DNA from 3 places in the Rhodococcus sp. X156 genome. Region 1 is predicted to be linked to each of the others. Evidence: riboswitches for the same ligand, from Rfam matches in the RefSeq annotation. Region 1 holds a riboswitch; each other region holds the start of a gene.

Region 1 (6,632 bases):
GCTGTGCCATCCCATCGCGCTGTCCGGGGTGGTGGTGGACCTGCAGCTGGGGGAGGCCGACGTCGCCGTCACCGCCACCGTCCGCACCACCGACCGCACCGGGGTGGAGATGGAGGCCCTCACCGCCGTGGCGGTGGCCGGGCTGACCCTGCACGACATGGTCAAGGCGGTGGACCCCGCCGCCACCATGGACGGCGTGCGCGTGGAGACCAAGGACGGCGGCAAGACCGGCCACTGGAGCCGGCCGTGAGCCGCGCCGTGGTGGTGGTGGCCTCCACCCGGGCCGCCGGCGGGGTCTACCCAGACCGCACCGGACCGATCATCGTGGACTGGCTGCGCGAGCACGGCCACCAGGTGGACGAGCCCGTGGTGGTTGCCGACGGCGAGCCGGTGGCCCAGGCCCTGCGGACTGCCCTCGCCGCTGCCCCCGGCCTCGTCCTCACCACCGGTGGCACCGGCATCAGCCCCACCGACGCGACTCCCGAGCTCACCCGCGCGCTGCTCGACTACGAGGTGCCCGGGCTGGCCGACGCCGTCCGGGCCGCGGGCTCGGACGCAGTGCCCACGGCGATCCTCTCCCGCGGCGTGGCCGGGGTGGCCGGCCGCACCCTGGTGGTGAACCTGCCCGGCTCCACCGGCGGCGTCCGGGACGGGCTCGCGGTGCTGGAGCCGGTGCTCGACCACGCGCTGGACCAGCTGGCGGGGGGCGACCACCGGTGACGGCACACGTGGCGCGGGCGCTGGTGACCGAGGACGAGCTGAGCCTGGCCGAGCACGAGGCGCTGGTGGCCGAGCAGGCCGCCGGTGCGGTGGTGAGCTTCGCCGGGGTGGTCCGCGACCACGACGGGGGCCGCACCGTCACCGCGCTGGAGTACTCCGCGCACCCCACGGCGGGTGCGCTGGTGGCCGAGGTGGCCGCTGATGTCGCGGCGCGGGTGCCGGGGGTGCGGGCGGTGGCGGTGAGCCACCGGGTCGGTCCACTGGGCATCGGCGACGTCGCGCTGGCGTGCGCGGTCTCGGCCGACCACCGGGCCGAGGCGTTCCAGGTCTGCGCGCTGCTGGTGGACGAGGTCAAGGCGCGCATCCCGGTGTGGAAGCGCCAGGTGTTCCCGGACGGCACCGACGAGTGGGTCGGCTGCGCCTGAGCGCGACGGCCTGGCCCCACAACCTGGTGGCGCAGCAGAAGACCCCGGCACCGTGGAGGCTGCCGGGGTCTTCTGCTGTGGTGCTGTGGATCAGCCCAGGTGGAGGACCTGGCCGGGGTAGATCACGTTGACGTTGCTGATGGTGCCCTTGTTCAGCTGGAAGATGGCCTGGTAGCCACCGGAGATGCCCTGCGAGCGGGCGATGCCGGACAGCGTGTCACCGGACTTGACCGTGTAGGTGCCGGCCGAGGAGGTCGCCGCCTTGGTCGTGGTCTTGGTGGTGGCCTTGGTCGCGACCTTGGGGGCGGCAGCCTTCGGAGCAGCAGCCTTGGGGGCGACAGCCTTAGGAGCAGCCTTCGGGGCGGCAGCCTTGGGAGCAGCGGCCTTGGGAGCAGCAGCCTTGGGAGCCGACTTGGTGGACGCCTGCGGGGCGCTGGCACCGGCGGTGGCCGACGCGTTGCCCGAGCCGGTCAGCACCTTGCCGCAGACGGGCCAGGCACCCTTGCCCTGGCCGGCGAGGACGCGCTCGGCGATGGCGATCTGCTGGGCCTTGCTGGCCTGGTTGGCCTGCGGGGCGTAGGCGTGGCCGCCGAAGGCCTTCCAGGTGCTGGCGGTGAACTGCAGGCCGCCGTAGAAGCCGTTGCCGTTGGCGATGGACCAGTTGCCGGTGCTCTCGCACTGGGCGACTGCATCCCACTGGCTGGCGGAGGCCGCCGAGGCGGGCGCGGCCAGCACGGTGAGGGGGGCGCCGACGACCATGCCGGTCAGAGCGACCTTGGCGACGGTGCGGCTGGTGGTGGTGGGCTTGCGGTGACGGCCTTGGGTACGGGACATCTGGGTGGATCCTCTCCATACGCGCCTGCGAAGTCAGCTGTCGGGTTCGGGCTGAGAGGTAGCCCGGCTTCCCCACCCGTGGCTCGAGTGGTTTCGCTTCACCCCAAGGACCTAGGCAGCAGATCTGCGCCTCGGCCCGTCGTTCGGCTGCCCGAACGTGGGTCCTCCGTCCCTGCTCCTGATGGTTCTCGAGGTAACCGGTTCCCACGGAGCAGGGTTTGGCGCGGCGGACCGGTTCGGCCGGGGCTGTTCCGGCCAGGGGGAACGGTACGTGCGGCACAGGCTGCCGTCACCTCGTCCACTGTGGCCGATTTGTTACCTGTAACGCCCCTGCCACAGTTGACGATCCCGGCATAACCCCAGGTCAGGGCACTGACGCGTCTGTTCGTTGCGGACTCGTTATCCCGCCGTGATGTGACCGAGATCACGTTGGCCAGACGTTTATCTGACTGTTATCCGCCCGCGAAAGGTGGCAGCACGTCGACGGTGCCGCCGGGGGGCAGCGGCCGCTCGCGGTCGCGGACGGCGACCTCGTCGAGCAGGAACGAGCAACGCTTGAGCACCTCGACCAGGGGCGGGTGTCGCTCCGCGAGGACGGCCAGCAGCGTGCTGAGCGTGGCGCTGGCCGGCGCGCTCACGATCTCGGTGGGGGTGCCCGCCGCGGCCCGCGCCGCGGCGAAGTAGCGCACCTCCAGCTCGATGGCGGGTGCGCTGGTCGTCGGGCTGGTGCTCTCCGGAGAGGTGCTCACGAGTCAGCCCCCGATCGCGCTCATCGGGCGGGTGGGCTGCAGGAAGCCGGGGTCGTTGATCCCGTGACCCGGCAGCTTGGCCCACATGGCGTCCTGCCAGCGCTGCGCGATCGCGTCGTCACCGGCGTCGGAGCGCAGCAGGTCGCGCAGGTCGGTCTCGCCGGTGGAGAACAGGCAGCTGCGGACCTGGCCGTCGGCGGTGAGCCGGGTGCGGTCGCAGTCACCGCAGAAGGGTCGAGTGACCGAGGCGATGACGCCGACCGTCGCGGGTCCGCCGTCGACCAGCCAGCGCTCGGCGGGCGCGGCTCCGCGCGCCTCGCTGTCGGGAGTGAGCGCGTAGGCGGTGCGCAGCGAGGCCAGGATCTCCTCGGCGGTGACCATCTCGCTGCGCTCCCAGCCGTGCTGGGCGTCCAGCGGCATCTGCTCGATGATCCGCAGCTCGTAGCCGTGCTCCAGGCAGAACTGCAGCAGCTCGGGCGCGTGGTCGTCGTTGATGCCCCGCATCAGCACCGCGTTCACCTTCACCGGCGTCAGCCCGGCGTCGGCCGCGGCCCGCATCCCGGCGAGGACGTCGGCCAGCCGGTCGCGGCGGGTGATCTGGTGGAACAGCTCGGGGCGGACGGTGTCCAGCGAGACGTTCACCCGGTCCAGGCCCGCGGCGCGCAGGGCCTTGGCCTTGCGGACCAGGCCGAGCCCGTTGGTGGTCAGCGAGATCTCCGGCCGCGGACGCAGCGCGGCGGCGTCGGCGATGATCCCGGCGAGGTCGCCGCGCAGCAGCGGCTCGCCGCCGGTGAAGCGCAGCTCGCGCACGCCCAGGTCGGTGACGGCGATGCGGATCAGCCGGGCCAGCTCCGCGCGGGTGAGCAGATCGGAGGTGGGCAGCCAGTCCAGGCCCTCGGCCGGCATGCAGTAGGTGCACCGCAGGTTGCAGCGGTCGGTGAGCGAGATCCGCAGGTCCGTGGCGACCCGGCCGTGGGAGTCCAGCAGGGCCGAGGTCTGCGGGCGCGCCGGGTCGCGTGGCGGGGTGACGCCACCGCGGCCCGGCACGGGCAGGCCAAGTGAGACAACGGTCATGCGGCCAGCCTATCGAGGCCGGCGAGGGGCAGCAGAAGGACAAAGGGGCCCGCGCAGGGGCTGCCATGGATGGCTGTTCCGCGCGTGCGGGTATAGCGTGCGATTCATGCCGCAGCTGAGGATTAGTGAAGCGGCGGCAGTGCTCGCCGTCAGTGACGACACCGTGCGTCGCTGGGTGGACTCCGGGGCGCTCAGCGCGCAGCGCGACACCGCCGGACGCATGGTCGTCGATGGGGCGGAGCTGGCCGCCCACGCCACCGCGCACGCCACCACCACCACTGATCCGTCCGGGGTGGGGAGGTCGGCGCGCAACCGCTTCGTCGGGCTGGTGACCCGGGTGGTGGCCGACGAGGTGATGGCTCAGGTGGAGATGCAGTGTGGGCCGCACCGCGTGGTCTCGCTGATGAGCAGCGAGGCGGTGCGCGAGCTCGGCCTGGAGCCCGGCCGGGTGGCCGTCGCGGTGGTCAAGGCGACGACGGTGATCGTGGAGACCCCCGAGGGGCAGCAGTGACGGTGCGCCGGCGGCGGGGTCTGCGCCACGCGGTGCCCGCCGGGCTGGCGGTGCTGGCGGTCTCCGCTGCCACCGGGTGCAGCACCGGCGCCGACGGTCCGGGCACGCTCACCGTCTTCGCCGCGGCCTCCCTGCAGCCGGCCTTCACCCAGCTGGCCGCCGCCTTCGAGCAGGCCCACCCCGGCACCCGGGTCAGCTACAGCTTCGCCGGCTCCTCCGCGCTGGCCACCCAGATCGACCAGGGGGCGCCCGCCGACGTGTTCGCCTCGGCCGACGAGACGACGATGCAGCGAGTGGTCGACGCCGGGCTGGTGACGGGCGCGCCCACCACCTTCGCCACCAACTCGCTGCAGATCGCCGTCGCCCCGGGCAACCCGCGCGGAGTCACCGGGCTGGCCGACCTGGCTCGCCCGGGCACCGCCGTGGTGCTCTGCGCCGTGCAGGTTCCGTGCGGGACCGCCGCCACGAAGGCCGCCGGCGCCGCGGGCGTGCGCCTCGCCCCGGTGAGCGAGGAGTCGTCCGTGACCGACGTGCTGAACAAGGTGGTGGTGGGGGAGGCCGACGCCGGGCTGGTCTACCGCAGCGACGTCACCACCACGGGAGACCGCGCCAGCGGGGTCGACTTCGCCGAGAGCAGCGCGGCGGTCAACCGCTACCCCGCGGCCGTCCTCACCGGCGCCAAGGACCCCGCGCTGGCCGAGGACTTCCTCACCCTGCTCACCAGCGAGCAGGGCCGGACCGTGCTGGCCCAGGCCGGCCTCGCCGCGCCGTGAACGTCCTCCGTCCGGGGCGGACCTTCTCGGGCGTGCCGCGCTGGGTCTTCGTCCCCGCGGTGATCGGCGCGCTGTTCGTGCTGCTGCCACTGGTGAGCATGGTCGCCACGGTGCGCTGGAGCGAGCTGCCGTCCCTGGTCACCTCGCCGTCGGCGCTGGCCGCGCTGGGGCTGAGCCTGCGCACCTCCGCCGCCGCCACCGTGCTCTGCGTGCTGCTGGGCGTGCCAATGGCCCTGGTGCTCGCTCGCGTGCAGCTGCCGGGCCTGCGGGTGCTGCGGGCGCTGGTGCTGCTGCCGCTGGTGCTGCCCCCGGTGGTCGGCGGCATCGCGCTGCTGTACACCTTCGGGCGCAGGGGCCTGCTCGGGCAGCACCTGGACGCGCTGGGACTGCAGATCGCCTTCTCCACCACTGCGGTGGTGCTGGCGCAGACCTTCGTGGCGCTGCCGTTCCTGGTGCTGAGCCTGGAGGGCACCCTGCGCACCGCGGGGCAGCGCTACGAGGCGGCCGCGGCCACCCTGGGCGCGCGTCCGGCGACGGTGCTGCGCCGGGTGACGCTGCCGCTGGTGCTGCCCGGCCTGGTCTCCGGTGCGGTGCTCTCCTTCGCCCGTGCGCTCGGCGAGTTCGGCGCCACCCTCACCTTCGCCGGCAGCCTGGAGGGCGTCACCCGCACCCTGCCGCTGGAGATCTACCTGCAGCGCGAGACCGACGCCGACGCCGCCGTCGCGCTGTCGCTGGTGCTGGTGGTGGTCGCCGTCCTGGTGGTGGTGGCCGCGCGCGGCCGGGCCGGCTCGGGCGCGCTGTGACCGGCGGGCCGGTGCGCACCGGTGCGCTGGCGGTGCGTGCGCAGGTCGCCGCGCGCGGCGTGGAGCTCGAGCTGGAGGTGGGCGCCGGTGAGGTGGTGGCGGTGCTCGGGCCCAACGGCGCAGGCAAGTCCACCCTGCTGTCGGTGGTGGCCGGGCTGCTGCACCCTGACGAGGGGAGGGTGAGCCTGGACGGGCGGGTGCTGCTGGACACCGGCACGGGGACCCGGGTGCCACCGCACCGGCGCGGGGTCGCGCTGCTGGCCCAGGACCCGCTGCTGTTCCCGCACCTGAGCGTGGCCGACAACGTCGCGTTCGGTCCCCGCAGCGCCGGGCAGGGACGCCGCGCGGCCGCCACCGTCGCGGCGCGCTGGTTGGCGGAGGTCGGGGCCACCGAGCTGGCGGGGCGTCGGCCGGCGGCGCTGTCGGGTGGGCAGGCGCAGCGGGTGGCGGTGGCCCGGGCGCTGGCGGCTGAGCCCGCGCTGCTGCTGCTGGACGAGCCGATGGCGGCGCTGGACGTGGGCGCGGCGCCGGCCATGCGCTCGGTGCTGCGCCGGGTGCTGCGCGAGGAGGGCGGACGCAGCGCGCTGCTGGTCACCCACGACGTGCTCGACGCCCTGGTGCTCGCCGACCGGGTGGTGGTGGTCGAGGGCGGTCAGGTGGTGGAGGCCGGTCCGGCGGCACAGGTGCTCAGCCGTCCCCGCAGCTCCTTCGCGGCCCGCATCGCCGGGCTGAACCTGCTGCTG
Region 2 (6,632 bases), 120 kb from region 1:
GAGGACGTCCGTGTCCCCGTGACCTCCCGGGTCGGGGCGGAGAACGCGGGCTGGCCGCTGGTCACCAACCAGCTGAACCACGAGCGGGTCGCCCTGACCTCCTCCGCCCCGGTGCGCACCGCCCTGCGCGAGGTGCGGGAGTGGGCCCAGCAGACCAAGCTGCCCGACGGCACCCGGGTGATCGACCAGGAGTGGGTGCAGCTGCACCTGGCCCGGGTGCACGCCAAGGCCGACTTCCTCAAGCTGATCAACTGGAAGATCGCCTGGAGCGTGGGCCAGGCCCCCACCCCCGCCGACGCCTCGGCCACCAAGGTCTTCGGCACCGAGCTCGCCACCGAGGCGTACCGGCTGCTGATGGAGGTGCTGGGCAACAGCGCGGTGGTCCGGCACGGCTCGGCCGGGGCCCTGCTGCAGGGCCGCGTCGAACGGATGCACCGCTCCTCGCTGATCCTCACCTTCGGTGGCGGCACCAACGAGGTCCAGCGCGACATCGTGTCCATGCTCGCCCTCGGCCTGCCCGCCGCCAAGCGCTAGGAGCTCGACGTGGACTTCTCCCTGACCGATGCCCAGCAGGACCTCGGCGGCCTGGCTCGCCAGATCCTCACCGACAAGGTGACCCAGGAGCGGCTGCGCGCCGTGGAGACCGGGCCGCGCTGGGACCAGCAGCTGTGGGCCGACCTGGCCACCGCGGGCGTGCTCTCCGCCGCCCTCCCCGAGCAGGTGGGTGGCGGTGGCTTCGGCCTGCTCGAGCAGTGCAGCGTGCTGGTGGAGCTGGGCCGGGCGGTGGCGCCCGTGCCGTACCTGCAGTCGGTGGTGATGGCCGCCGCGGCCATCGCCGAGCTGGGCACGGACAGCCAGCGCGAGCGGTGGGCGGCACCGGCCGCGGCGGGTGAGCTGGTGCTCACCGTGGCGCTGGTGGACGAGCCCGGCACCGGTGGCACCCGGGCACAGCGCAGCGGCGACGGCTGGGTGCTCAACGGCGCCAAGTCCGCGGTGTCCTGGGCGCCGGTGGCCGATGCCGTGCTGGTCGCGGCCGCCACCGACGCCGGCCCGGTGGTGCTGCTGGTGCGCAGCGACGATCCCGGCGTGCAGGTGCAGGACCAGCAGCTGGTGGACGGGGGCAGCGCCGGCCTGGTGGAGCTGACCGACGTGCGCCTGGACGCCGACCGGGTCCTCGGCACCGACGGCGAGGCGGCACTGACCTGGCTGGTGGACCGCGGCACCGTCGGGATCTGTGCGCTGCAGCTGGGCGTCACCGAGCGGGCGCTGGAGCTGACCGCGGAGTACGCCAGGGAGCGGGTGCAGTTCGGCCGTCCCATCGGCAGCTTCCAGGCAGTGGCCCAGCGCCTGGCGGACGCCTACATCGACGTGGAAGCCATCCGGCTCACGCTCTGGCAGGCGGCGTGGCGGCTGGCGGAGGACCTGCCCAGCACCGCGGAGGTGGCCACCGCCAAGTTCTGGGCTGCCGACGCCGGGCACCGGGTGAGCCACACCGCGGTGCACGTGCACGGCGGCGTGGGGATCGACACCGACCACGCCCTGCACCGGTACTTCACCGCGGCCAAGCGCAACGAGTTCGAGCTGGGGGCGGCGACGGCGCAGCTGCTGCGCCTGGGCGCCACCCTGGCCGCGGAGCCCGCCTAGCCACCGCCCTCCGGCCGTCCACGCAGACAGCACAGGACCCCGCACACCGTTGCCGGTGGCGGTGGCGGGGTCCTGTGCTGGTTCAGCTGGCTCAGCCGAGGCCGAGCCGGGTGAGCAGGATCAGGCGAGGGTCAGGGTCTGGCCCGCGAAGATCATGTTCGGGTTGCTGATCTTGCCCTTGTTGATGCTGAACAGCGCCTGGTAGCCGCCGCTCACACCCTGGGTGGAGGCGATGGACGACAGGGTGTCGCCCGACTTCACCGTGTAGGTCTTGCCGCTGGACTTGGCTGCCTTCGCCTTGGTGGTGGCCTTGGCGGAGCTGGCCTTGGGGGCCTGCGCCTTGGCAGCCGAGGCCTTGGGCGCCTGTGCCTTGGCGGTGCTGGCCTTGGGGGCCTGCGCCTTGGCAGCCGAAGCCTTGGGCGCCTGTGCCTTGGCGGTGCTGGCCTTGGGGGCCTGCGCCTTGGCAGCCGAGGCCTTGGGCGCCTGCGCCTTCTGCGTGGTCGCAGCCTTGGGGGCCTGCGCCTTGGGGGCTGACTTGGTGGTGGCCTTCGCGGTGGAGCTGCTGGCGGAGGCGTTGCCCGAACCGAGGTTCTTGCCGCACACCGGCCACGCACCCTTGCCCTGGCCGGCGAGCACGCGCTCGGCGACCGCGATCTGCTCGGACTTGGAGGCGTTGTGGGCCGAGCCCGAGCCGCCGAAGGCCTTCCAGGTGCTCGGGGTGAACTGCAGGCCACCGGAGAAGCCGTTGCCCGAGTTGATGGACCAGTTGCCGGTGCTCTCGCACTGCGCGACCGCGTCCCAGTCGTTGCCGGCGGCGGAGGCCGGCGAGGCGAAGATCGCCATCGGGGCACCGACGACGAGGCCGGCGATGACGACCTTGGCGGCGTTGCGGGCGCCGGTGGAGTGCTTGGAGGCGGTGGTGGTCTTGCGAGTCATATGGGTAGATCCTCTCCCTGCGCCTGCGGAGTCAGCTGTCGGGTTCGGGCTGAGAGGTTGCCCGGCCACCAGGTCCACGAGCTGGGCCTGCTGGCTTCACCCCAAGGTCAGAGCCGCTGATCAGCGGTTCCGGCCGGCATCCCGGGTGTGCCCCTGGATGTGGGTCCTCCGTCCCTGTCCCTGGTTAGATCGGAGGTTCCGGATGCCCGCGGGACAGGATTGAGCGCGGCGGGCCCGGTGTCGGCCGGTTGTTCCCGGCCACAAACGAACGTACGGACCGAGCACGGGTGCGTCGAGGCCCCGCAGCGCCAAGGTCTCGGGTAGGTAACGCCTCCCCGGCGACCCGCGACGTCACCGTTTCCGCAGGTCAGCCGGCATGTCCGCAAAACGGGACGCTTTTGTCAGCAGCCCGGGATCGGTGACTCGGATCACAGGCTGGACCCCCGAAATCGGCCCCGGAAAGCGGCCTGCGTCACGCCCTGAGAGGCGACAAGTCCCAGGTCACAGGCAGTTTTCCTGGTCCACGACACCACCTGGTGATGCCCCGGTGGCAACGGGGCGGCGGGGATCGCTGCTGTACTGCGACCACGACCCCGGGTAGAGGCGACCGGCACCCAGCCCGCTGAGCTCCAGAGCCAGCAGGCTGTGGCAGGCGGTCACTCCCGAGCCGCAGTAGGCGGTCACCGGCGCACCCGCCCCCACGCCCGCCGCGGTGAAGCGACGGCGCAGCTCGGCCGCCGGGAGGAAGGTGCCGTCCTCGGCCAGCGTGGCCTGGGTGGGCAGGTTCTTCGCCCCGGGGACGTGGCCGGCCCGGGCGTCCACCGGCTCCTGCTCGCCGCGGTAGCGCTCGGGGGCCCGGGCGTCGAGCACCACGCCGGCGCCACCGCCCGCCTGCGCCACCACCTCGTCCAGGTCCGCCAGCCGCTCCCGCGGCCAGGGCCGGGCGGTGAAGGTGGTGGGCGCGCGGCGGACGGGCGCCGTCTCCAGCGGACCCCGGTAGGCCGCCAGCCCGCCGTCGAGCAGCGCAGCCTCGTGGCCGGTGGCCCGCAGCAGCCACACCAGGCGGGCAGCGCTGCGCCCCCCGGCGTCGTCGTAGGCCACGACCGTGTCGTCGTCGCCGATGCCCAGCCGGCCCAGCTCGGCGGCGAACACCTCGGGGTCGGGCAGCGGGTGGCGGCCCCGCTCCGGGCTCGGCGGGGCGGCCAGGCACCGGTCGAGGTCGACGAACACCGCCCCCGGCAGGTGGCCCGCCTCGTGGGCGGCGCGGCCGGAGCGGCCGTCGAGGTACCACCGCACGTCGGCGAGCACGACGTCGGTGCGGTGGGCGTCCCACCAGGCGGGGCTGACGACGGGGGCGATCATCCCGTCACCCTAGAAGCCCCACCCGGTGGGAAGCGCTCAGCCAAGGCTCGTCAGCGCAGCGTGTCCAGCCGCGACACCGTCGCGTCGAACTCGCCCACCAGGTCGGCCATCACCTCGGCCACCGGCCTGATCTCGTTCATCCGGCCCACGATCTGCCCGATCGGCATGGAGACCACCCCGGGGTCGGTGGAGCGAGCGATGCGCTGGTGCGCCTCCCCCACCAGGACGTTCTGCAGCGGCATGGGCAGCGGGGAGGGGGCACCCTCGGCGCTCCACGCCTCGGTCCAGCGGGTCTTGAGCAGCCGGGCGGGCTTGCCCGAGTAGCTGCGCATCCGCACGGTGTCGCTGGAGGTGGCCGCCAGCAGCGCCCGCTGCATCGTGGAGGGCCCACCGTCGTCGGCGGGCATCTCACCGAGCTTGTACTCCGCGGTGGTCAGCCAGTAGGAGCCCATCCAGACCCCGGAGGCACCCAGCGCTAGCGCGGCGGCGACCTGCCGGCCGGAGCCGATGCCGCCGGCCGCCAGCACCGAGGCGCGGTCGCCGATGGCGTCCACGATCTCCGGGAGCAGCACCATGGAGGCGATCTCCCCGGTGTGCCCGCCGGCCTCGTAGCCCTGGGCGATGACGATGTCCACGCCGTTGTCCACGTGCCGCACCGCGTGCTCGGCCTTGCCGGCCAGCGCCGCCACCGGCACGCCCTTCTCGTGCGCCAGGTCGATGACGTCCTTGGGCGGGGACCCCAGCGCGTTGGCGATCAGCTTGATCGGGTGGCGCAGCGCCACGTCGACGTGCGAGCGGGCGATGGAGTGCAGCCAGCCCAGCACCCCTTCGTTGCGCTCCTCGTCCTCGTCCAGCGGCGGGACGCCGAGCTCGTCCAGCGTGCGGTTCACGAAGGCCCGGTGCTCGTCGGGGATGAGCTTCTGCAGGTCCATGGACGCGGCTTCCTGCGGAATCTTCGCCGGCATCACGATGTCCACCCCGTAGGGCTTGCCGTCGGTGTTCTCGTCCATCCAGGTCAGCACCGCGTCGAGCTCCTCGGCGTCGTTGAACCGCACGCAGCCGAGCACCCCCAGACCGCCGGCGCGGCTGATGGCCGCGGCGACGTGCTCGGACGGGGTGAAGCCGAAGATCGGGTGCTCTATGCCGAACTGTTCGCTGAGCGCGGTGCGCACAGGTCCTCCTCAGGTCGTTGCTCGGCGTGCTGCCGAGCCCACTTGTAGTCCGCCTTGCCGGTGGACAGGCGCTCAATCTCCTCGACCAGCCAGAGGCTGCGCGGGGCCTTGTAGCCGGCGAGCTGACCACGGACGTGGCGGTCCAGGTCGTCGAACGCCGGAGAGGTGCCGGGGCGGGGCTGGACGAGGGCGGCCACCCGCTGGCCCCACGTCTCGTCGGGCACGCCGATCACCAGTGCGTCGAACACGTCGGGGTGGCCCTTGAGCGCACCCTCCACCTCCTCGGGGAACACCTTCTCACCACCGGTGTTCACGCAGGTGTTGCCGCGGCCGAGCAGGGTCATGGTGCCGTCGGCCTCGATGCGCGCCAGGTCCCCGGGGACGGCGTAGCGCTTGCCGTCCACCTCGGTGAAGAGCGTGGCGGTCTTCTCCGGGTCCTTGTAGTAGCCCATCGGGATGTAGCCGCCCCGGGCGAGCCGGCCGATCTCGCCGGAGCCGGGCTCCACCTGCTTCCCCTCGTCGTTGACGACGATGGCGTTGGGGATGAGCTTGACGCGGGGGCCCTCGGTCCACTTCTCCGAGTCCTTGGTCAGCATGCCGATCCCGCTGAAGCCGGTCTCGGAGGAGCCGACGGCGTCGGTGATGACCACGTTGGGCAGCGCGTCCAGGTACTGGTCCTTGACGGTGGGCGAGAACAGCGCCGCGCTGCTGGAGATGGCGAACACCGACGAGGCGTCGTAGTCACCGCGCAGGTACTCCTCGATCATCGGGCGGGCCATGGCGTCACCGATGAGCACCACCACGTTCACCTTGTGCTGGGCGATGGAGTGCCAGATGGCGACCGGGTCGAACTTGGGCACCAGCACCACGGTGTCGCCGGCGAAGAGCGCCTGCATCGCCGCCCACTGGGCGTTGCCGTGAATCAGCGGAGCCAGGCACAGCCGGGTCATGCCGCCGGAGGCCTCCCCCTCGCGGGCCTGGGCCCACTCGTCGGCCATCGCCTCGCCGGTGACGAAGCTGACGCCGCCGCCGAGCACCCGCCAGACGTCCTCGTGCCGCCACATCACGCCCTTGGGCGGACCGGTGGTGCCACCGGTGTAGAGGATGTAGAGGTCGTCGGAGCTGCGCTCGCCGAAGTCGCGCTCCGCGGACTCCCCGGCCATCGCAGCCTCGAAGTCGGTGCCCGCCGCGGCGCCGTCGGCGTTGTCCAGCACCAGCACGTGCTGCAGCGTCGGGGTCTCCGGGCGCACCGCGGCCACCTTGTCGGCGAACTCCCGCTCGGTGAGCAGCGCGACCATGTCGGAGTTCTGCACCACGTAGCGCAGCTCCTGCTCGCCGTAGCGGTAGTTCACGTTGATGATCACGCCGCGCAGCTTGTAGACCGCCATCATCCAGATGATGGCCTCCACCCGGTTGTGGGTGTAGAGCCCGACGTGCGAGCCGGTGCCGACACCGTGCGCGGCGAGGTGGTGCGCCAGGCGGTTGGCGCGCTCCTCGAGCTCGCGGTAGCTGACGACG
Region 3 (6,632 bases), 580 kb from region 1:
CAGGTGACCGCGGTGGCCAAGGGACTGATGGCCTCGGGCGTGCAGAAGGGCGACCGGGTGGGACTGCTCTCGGCCACCCGCTACGAGTGGGAACTCATCGACTTCGCCATCTGGACCGCCGGCGCGGTGACGGTGCCGATCTACGAGACCTCCTCCGCCGACCAGGTGCAGTGGATCCTCAGCGACTCCGCCGCCGTGGGCATCGTCTGCGAGAACGCCAAGCACCGCGCGATGCTCAACACCATCGAGGCCGAGTGCCCCGACCTCGCGCACACCTGGCAGATCGAGGGCACCGAGGCCCACGTCCTGGAGGGCTCCGGCTCGGCCGCCGTGGAGGCCCTCACCCAGGCCGGCGCCGGCATCACCGACGACGAGCTGCACGCGCGCCGCCGGGAGGTGGTCGCCGACGACATGGCCACCCTCATCTACACCTCCGGCACCACCGGCCGCCCCAAGGGCTGCATCCTCACCCACCGCAACCTGCTCGCGGAGTCCGACTCGGCCACCTCGGTGTTCGCCAAGCTGATGCACCCCGGCCAGCGCACCCTGCTGTTCCTGCCACTGGCTCACGTCTTCGCCCGGGTCATCGCCGTGGCCAGCTTCGAGAAGCGCGTGGTGCTCGGCCACACCGCCGACGTGAAGAACCTGGTCAACGACCTCGGCGTGTTCAAGCCCGACTTCGTCCTCTCGGTGCCGCGCGTGTTCGAGAAGGTCTACAACACCGCCCGCCAGAAGGCGCACTCCGGCGGCAGCCTCAAGGGCAAGATCTTCGAGGCCGCCGACGCCACCGCGGTGGCCTACAGCGAGGCCCAGTACACCGGGGGCCCGAGCCTGGCCCTCACGGTCCGCCACGCCGTGTTCGACAAGCTGGTCTACGCCAAGCTCAAGGCCGCCCTCGGCGGGCGCTGCAACGCCGCCATCGTCGGTGGCGCACCGCTGGGTGCCCGGCTGGGCCACTTCTTCAGCGGTGTGGGCGTGCCGGTGTACGAGGGCTACGGGCTCACCGAGACCACCGCGGCCCTCACCGCCAACGGCCCGGGCGCCCAGAAGATGGGCACCGTCGGGCGCCCCATCCCCGGCTGCGCGGTGCGGGTGGCCGAGGACGAGGAGATCCTGGCGACCGGGGACGTGGTGTTCTCCGGCTACTGGCACAACGAGCAGGCCACCAAGGACACCTTCGTCGACGGCTGGTTCCGCACCGGCGACCTCGGCTCGCTGGACTCCGACGGCTACCTGACGATCACCGGCCGCAAGAAGGAGCTGATCGTCACCGCCGGCGGCAAGAACGTGGCACCCGCCGTGCTGGAGGACAAGCTCCGCCAGCACCCGCTGATCAGCCAGTGCATGGTGGTCGGCGACCAGAAGCCGTTCATCGGTGCGCTCATCACCATCGACCCCGAGGCGTTCCCCGACTGGCTCAAGGCCCACGGCAAGCCCGCGGACACCGACGTCGCCAGCCTGGTGGAGGACGTGCAGCTGCTGGCCGACATCGAGGGCGCGGTGACCAACGCCAACAAGGCGGTCTCCCACGCCGAGGCCATCAAGAAGTTCCGCATCCTGCCGGTGGACTTCACCGAGGACACCGGTGAGCTGACCCCCACGCTCAAGCTCAAGCGCAACGTGGTGGCCAAGTCCTTCGCCACCGACATCGAGAGCATCTACACCACGTAGCTCGCCGCGGTCTGGCCGACAGCCCAGGCCGCCCCGCCGCCAGCACAGCGCCCCCGCGACCGACGTCGCGGGGGCGCTGTGCTGTGCCTGTCCCGGGGCCGCTGTTGCCCTGGCGCGGTGGGCTCAGCCGTCGATGAGGGTGCGCAGCCGCTGGGACAGCCGGTCCCAGCGCCAGTGCTCCGCCGCCCAGGTGCGCCCGGCCGCCCCCATCCGCGCGGCGAGGTCGGGGTCGGCCAGCAGTCCGCCGACGGCGCGGGCCAGCTCGTCCACGTCGCGCCCGTCCACCACCCGCCCGGTCTGTCCGTCCAGCACCGTCTCCGGGGCGCCGCCGGAGCGTCCGGCCACCACCGGCAGCCCCGAGGCGGAGGCCTCCAGGTACACGATGCCCAGCCCCTCCACGTCCAGCCCCGCGCCGCGGGTGCGGCAGGGCATGGCGAAGACGTCGCCGAAGGTGTGGTGGGCGGCCAGCTCGTCGGCGGGCACTCCCCCGGTGAACACCACGTCCTGGGCCACCCCGGTGGCGGCGGCCAGCTTGTGCAGGGTGTCGGAGTAGGGCCCGCCGCCCACCAGCACCAGGGCGGCACCGGGCACCTGCCGCTGGATCTGGGGCAGCGCGCGGATCAGCATGTCCTGCCCCTTGCGCGGCACCATCCGGGACACGCACACCACCACCGGGCGCTCCCCCAGCCCGTAGCGGGCGCGCAGCTCGGCGCGCGCGGCCGGGTCGGGCTGGAACACGGTGGTGTCCACGCCGGAGGGCAGGTGCTCCAGCGCGGCGCGGGGACCGAACGCCGAGGCGAAGCGCCCGCGGGTGTAGCGGCTGACGTAGGTGACGACGTCGGCGCTGTCGCCGATGCGGCGCAGGGCGCTGCGGGCAGCGGGCAGCATCGACCAGCCCACCTCGTGGCCGTGCGTGCTGGCCAGCACCCGCTCGGCGCCGGCCGAGCGCAGCGCCGGGCCGAGCAGCGCCAGCGGGGCCGCCGCGCCGAACCACACCGCCGAGCACTGCCGGTCCACCAGCAGCCGGCGAGCCCGAGCCAGCACGTCGGGGGTGGGCAGCATCAGCGTCCTGGGGTGGCGCACCACCTCGAAGGGCTGCGCGGCGTCGAAGCGCACGTGCGAGTCGCCCCGCCAGGACGGGGCGTAGACCACCAGCTCGTCGGCGGGCAGGTGCTGGGCGAAGGTGTGCAGGTAGGACTGGATGCCGCCCGGTCGTGGGGGAAAGTCGTTGGTCACCACGAGTGTCCGGCGCATCCTGAGCAGGCTAGTCCAGCGCCTGCTGCAGCCAGCGGCCCCACTCGACCAGCAGGGCGCCGAGCGAGACGCCGAGCACCGGCTGCACCGCGGCGTCGATCTCCGCGGTGGAGGGAGCGGGTAGTGCAGCGACGGCGAGGTACACCCCGCGCAGCGCGTCCTCGCCCCGGGTGGCGGCCAGGAACACCGCGAACGACCACGACAGCTGGTAGGCCAGCTCCACCTTGGCGCCGCTGGTGGTGGTGGCGAACTGGGTGTCCACGGGCAGGCTGTCCGGTGGGCCCGCCGAGCGCACCACCGCGGCCACGGCGGGTGCGCCGTCGGACAGCGAGACCCCGCTGGCCCGGTAGCCGACGTAGTCGGCGAAGCCTTCGGCCAGCCACACCGGGGCCTGGGCGCTGGTGGCGGCCCGCGCGGCCACGTGGGTGAGCTCGTGGCGCAGCACCACCCGGCGCGACAGCGGGGTGAGCCGGCTCAGCGTGGCCGGGTTGAACACCACTCGCTGGCCACGGACGGTGCCCGCGGAGCGGTCGATGTTGTCCGCGATGGAGACTGCGGCAATCTCCCCCTCGGCGAAGTCCGGGCCCACCAGCGCGCGCAGCTCGTCCTGGTGGTCTGGCAGGAAGACCGCGGCGCGCTGCTGCCAGCCCGGCCCCCAGAAGTCGGTGACCGCGGCGACCGCCGGGCCGAGCTCCTTGGCCAGCAGGTCGAGGTCGGCGGCGCGGCTGGGGTGGCCGAGCACCACTCCCTGGGGCACCACCCGGGCGATCACCGGGCCGAAGTCCCACAGCCCGCGCCAGGTGCTGCGGCCGTAGCGGTCGGCGGCGGTGTCGCTGACCAGCCGCCACACCTGTCCGCGGCGGGCCAGCACCACGCCCACCGGGCGGGTGGTGCTGGCGGCGTCCGCCCCGGCGATGGCGTAGCGCAGCACCACCGGTGGCGACCAGACCTCGTCGGCGCCCAGCCGCGCGGTCACCGCGGGGTCGACGGTGGGCACCGCCTCCTCGGTGATGTCGTAGCCCCAGTCGGCCAGCGGCACCTGGGCGAGGTTGGCGGCCCTGCGGGCCTCGGCGGCAGGGAAGCCGACGTCGGCACCCGTGTCGAACAGGGTGGCCAGCAGCGCGGAGTCGTTGCTGCGCACGGCGACGGCCCACTGGTCGAGCAGCTGTTGCACCGCCTTCTTGCGCGCGGCCTGGCTCGCCGCGGGCGGCACTGCGTTCTGCGAGGCGGTGGCGGTCAGCGGTGGGGCACCGGTGGTGCTGGGCCCGGACACTCCCGCGTCCCGCGACGTTGGGGTGTCCGACCGCAGCGCCACCACGGCCGCGGTGATCACCAGGACGAGCACGAGCGCCGCCAGCAGGACGCGCGGCAGCGCACGACTGCTCATCGGTCCAGCCTAGGACACCCCGTCGTCGTGGCGGGGTGTCCGTTCCGGTGGCCCGCGCGGATCAGTGCAGCGGAGTGATCAGTAGCGGCGAGCACCGGTGTAGGGCATGTTGCCCATCGGCGCGACCTTGACGGGCTGGCCCTCGGTGGGGGCGTGCACCATGTTGCCGCCGCCGGCGTAGATGCCCACGTGCGAGACCGGGCTGTAGAAGAACACCAGGTCGCCGGGCTGCAGCTGGTCGCGGGAGACCGGGGTGCCGCCGCCGGCCTGTGCTGCGGCGGTGCGCGGGATGGCGGTGCCGGCCTGGCGGAAGGCCCACTGGGTCAGCCCGGAGCAGTCGAAGGAGCCGGGGCCGGTGGCGCCGTATACGTAGGGCGAGCCGAGCTTGCTCATCGCCGCCTGCAGGGCGGTGGCGCCGCGACCCGAACCGGCGGACCGGGTGCTGGCGACCGCGGGAGCGGCCGGGGCGACGGCCCCGCCACGAACGGCCGCAGCGGGAGCCGCGGGCTGGCTGGCAGCCTCCGCGGGCGGCGTGACGGGGGTGGTGGGAACCGGGGAGACGAAGCCCGCCGGGACGATGGCACCGGCGTAGCGCACCCGCTCGGCCTCGGTGAGCGAGGCCAGCTTGGCGCGGACCGCGGTGGCGCGGGTGCTCAGCTCGTCCTGCTTCTTGCGCAGGTCCGCCTGCACCAGGGCGGCGGCGTCGGCGGCGGCCTTGGCGGCGGCAGTGGCCGAGCGCGCGTCGGTGGCGGCGGTGGCGGCCTGGGCGGAGGCGGCGGAGAACTTCTGCACCCGGTCGTTGGTGTCCGCGGCCAGCACGTCCAGGCCCGACATCTGGTCGAGCAGGTCCTGCGGCGACTCGCTGATCATCAGCGCGGACAGCTTGTTCAGGCGTGCGCCCTGGTAGGAGGCGGAGGTGAGGGCGTCCACGGTGCCGCGGAACTGCTCCTGCTCCGACTGCGCCACCCGGAGGCTCTCCTGCGCGGAACCCAGCCGGGTCTCGGCGTCGACCCGCTGCGATTGCTTGGCGTCCAGGTCGACCTGCGCGCCCAGGAGCTGCTCGTTGACCACCTCGGCGTCGTGGCCCAGCCGGGCGAGCTCCTGCTCAGCCTGGGTCGCGTTGTCGGGGAGCACCGGGTCGGCGCTGGCCGGGGTGGCCGACATCGTGGCGATGGCCACCGCGGCCATTCCGGCGGCGAGGACGCCACGAACAGTGCGTGTGCGGGCCGTACGAGCTCGAGCTAGGGACGCCACAGGGCGAAGTCTCCTTGTATCCGTTAACCGCCTACCGAGTTAGCTGACGGGTTCGGACTGGACACAAACAGCCCTACAGCGCGGTCGCCCGTGACGGCGGCGAGCTGATTCACCCCGGAGAACTGGGTTCCCGGCTCGACTCCCCGACGGGTCGACTCGGCGGTGACCCCCAGTGCAATCCTCTTGAGACCGCTAACCCCTGGAAGGTCTCGGCCAGGTTACGGAATGGACATCCCCCGTGTCTACTGTGACCGTTTCGAGACGTGGGTGGCGTCGCTCAACGGCTCGCCACGTCGAAGGTCATGCCGGCGCGGCGCAACCTGTCGAGCAGGGCGGTCCCCATGGCGCTGGCCGGGGTGAGCACGCCCGCCGCTGCAGGCAGCTGCGCGCGGTCCAGGGCCAGGCACAGCGCGCTCTCCCCCATCATCATCGCGGTCGCGGCGTAACCGGGATCACCCTGCGCGGCGACGGTGCACACGTAGCGTCGACCGGTGGTGGTGCGGGTGTGCACCTCCATCCGGAAGTAGCCGTTGCGCTGCGCTCGCTCGGACGGGCCGCTGCCGGGGCTGGGCAGCACCCGGTCGAGCACCCAGCGGGCGGGGCCGAACATGAGCCCGGCCGCAGCACCCCAGGTGCCGCCGGCGATGGCCAGCGCAGCACCGGGTGAGACCACCGAGTCGCCGCAGCCGATCACCTCGCGGTAGCGGAGCGTGCGGCCGTAGGCCCAGCCCTGCAGCGCGTTGCTGCGCCGCACGATCCGGGTGTTGTACTGCGCCATGACGAACGGGGCCGTCCAGCCGCCCACCTCGGGGTCGCGGCGCACGAAGGCCTGGTCGGCCTCCTCGCCCAGCTGCGGCTCGGCGGCGCGGTCGGGGCTCATCGCGTAGGGGTCGGCCACGTGCTCGGCCAGGGACGGGTCGGTGCGCACCACGTCCACCTGGTTGCGCAGCGAGTCGATGGTGCCGCCGCTGAACCCGCCGCGGGCCGCCTTCACCACCAGCGTGGTGTCGGTGAGCTCGCCGGCGCCGTCCGCGCGGACCTGCTCGTGCAGGCTGAGCACCCCGAG

What was found. Region 1 has a riboswitch for cyclic di-AMP ahead of ELX43_RS02585 (transglycosylase family protein). Riboswitches for the same ligand answer to the same signal wherever they lie in the genome.
Region 2: linked by a shared signal. The riboswitch ahead of ELX43_RS18135 (transglycosylase family protein) and the one ahead of ELX43_RS02585 (transglycosylase family protein) in region 1 are both predicted to bind cyclic di-AMP.
Region 3: linked by a shared signal. The riboswitch ahead of ELX43_RS18185 (NlpC/P60 family protein) and the one ahead of ELX43_RS02585 (transglycosylase family protein) in region 1 are both predicted to bind cyclic di-AMP.

Annotation. Positions count from the first base shown of each region.
Region 1 is NZ_CP034766.1:538,263-544,894, forward strand. Features, by position in the region: gene moaC (cyclic pyranopterin monophosphate synthase MoaC) at 1-250, shown strand, start outside; gene ELX43_RS02575 (MogA/MoaB family molybdenum cofactor biosynthesis protein) at 262-720, shown strand; gene ELX43_RS02580 (molybdenum cofactor biosynthesis protein MoaE) at 717-1,145, shown strand; gene ELX43_RS02585 (transglycosylase family protein) at 1,236-1,979, opposite strand; cyclic di-AMP (ydaO/yuaA leader) riboswitch at 1,986-2,176, opposite strand; gene ELX43_RS02590 (MoaD/ThiS family protein) at 2,432-2,728, opposite strand; gene moaA (GTP 3',8-cyclase MoaA) at 2,732-3,802, opposite strand; gene ELX43_RS02600 (TOBE domain-containing protein) at 3,909-4,313, shown strand; gene modA (molybdate ABC transporter substrate-binding protein) at 4,310-5,086, shown strand; gene ELX43_RS02610 (ABC transporter permease) at 5,083-5,889, shown strand; gene ELX43_RS02615 (ATP-binding cassette domain-containing protein) at 5,901-6,632, shown strand, end outside.
Region 2 is NZ_CP034766.1:422,331-428,962, reverse strand. Features, by position in the region: gene ELX43_RS02035 (acyl-CoA dehydrogenase family protein) at 1-534, shown strand, start outside; gene ELX43_RS02030 (acyl-CoA dehydrogenase family protein) at 544-1,644, shown strand; gene ELX43_RS18135 (transglycosylase family protein) at 1,765-2,580, opposite strand; cyclic di-AMP (ydaO/yuaA leader) riboswitch at 2,587-2,785, opposite strand; gene ELX43_RS02020 (sulfurtransferase) at 3,082-3,942, opposite strand; gene ELX43_RS02015 (nitronate monooxygenase family protein) at 3,993-5,114, opposite strand; gene ELX43_RS02010 (acyl-CoA synthetase) at 5,081-6,632, opposite strand, start outside.
Region 3 is NZ_CP034766.1:1,117,680-1,124,311, reverse strand. Features, by position in the region: gene ELX43_RS05375 (long-chain fatty acid--CoA ligase) at 1-1,671, shown strand, start outside; gene ELX43_RS05370 (glycosyltransferase family 4 protein) at 1,795-2,925, opposite strand; gene ELX43_RS05365 (hypothetical protein) at 2,936-4,312, opposite strand; gene ELX43_RS18185 (NlpC/P60 family protein) at 4,391-5,500, opposite strand; cyclic di-AMP (ydaO/yuaA leader) riboswitch at 5,580-5,738, opposite strand; gene ELX43_RS05355 (saccharopine dehydrogenase NADP-binding domain-containing protein) at 5,844-6,632, opposite strand, start outside.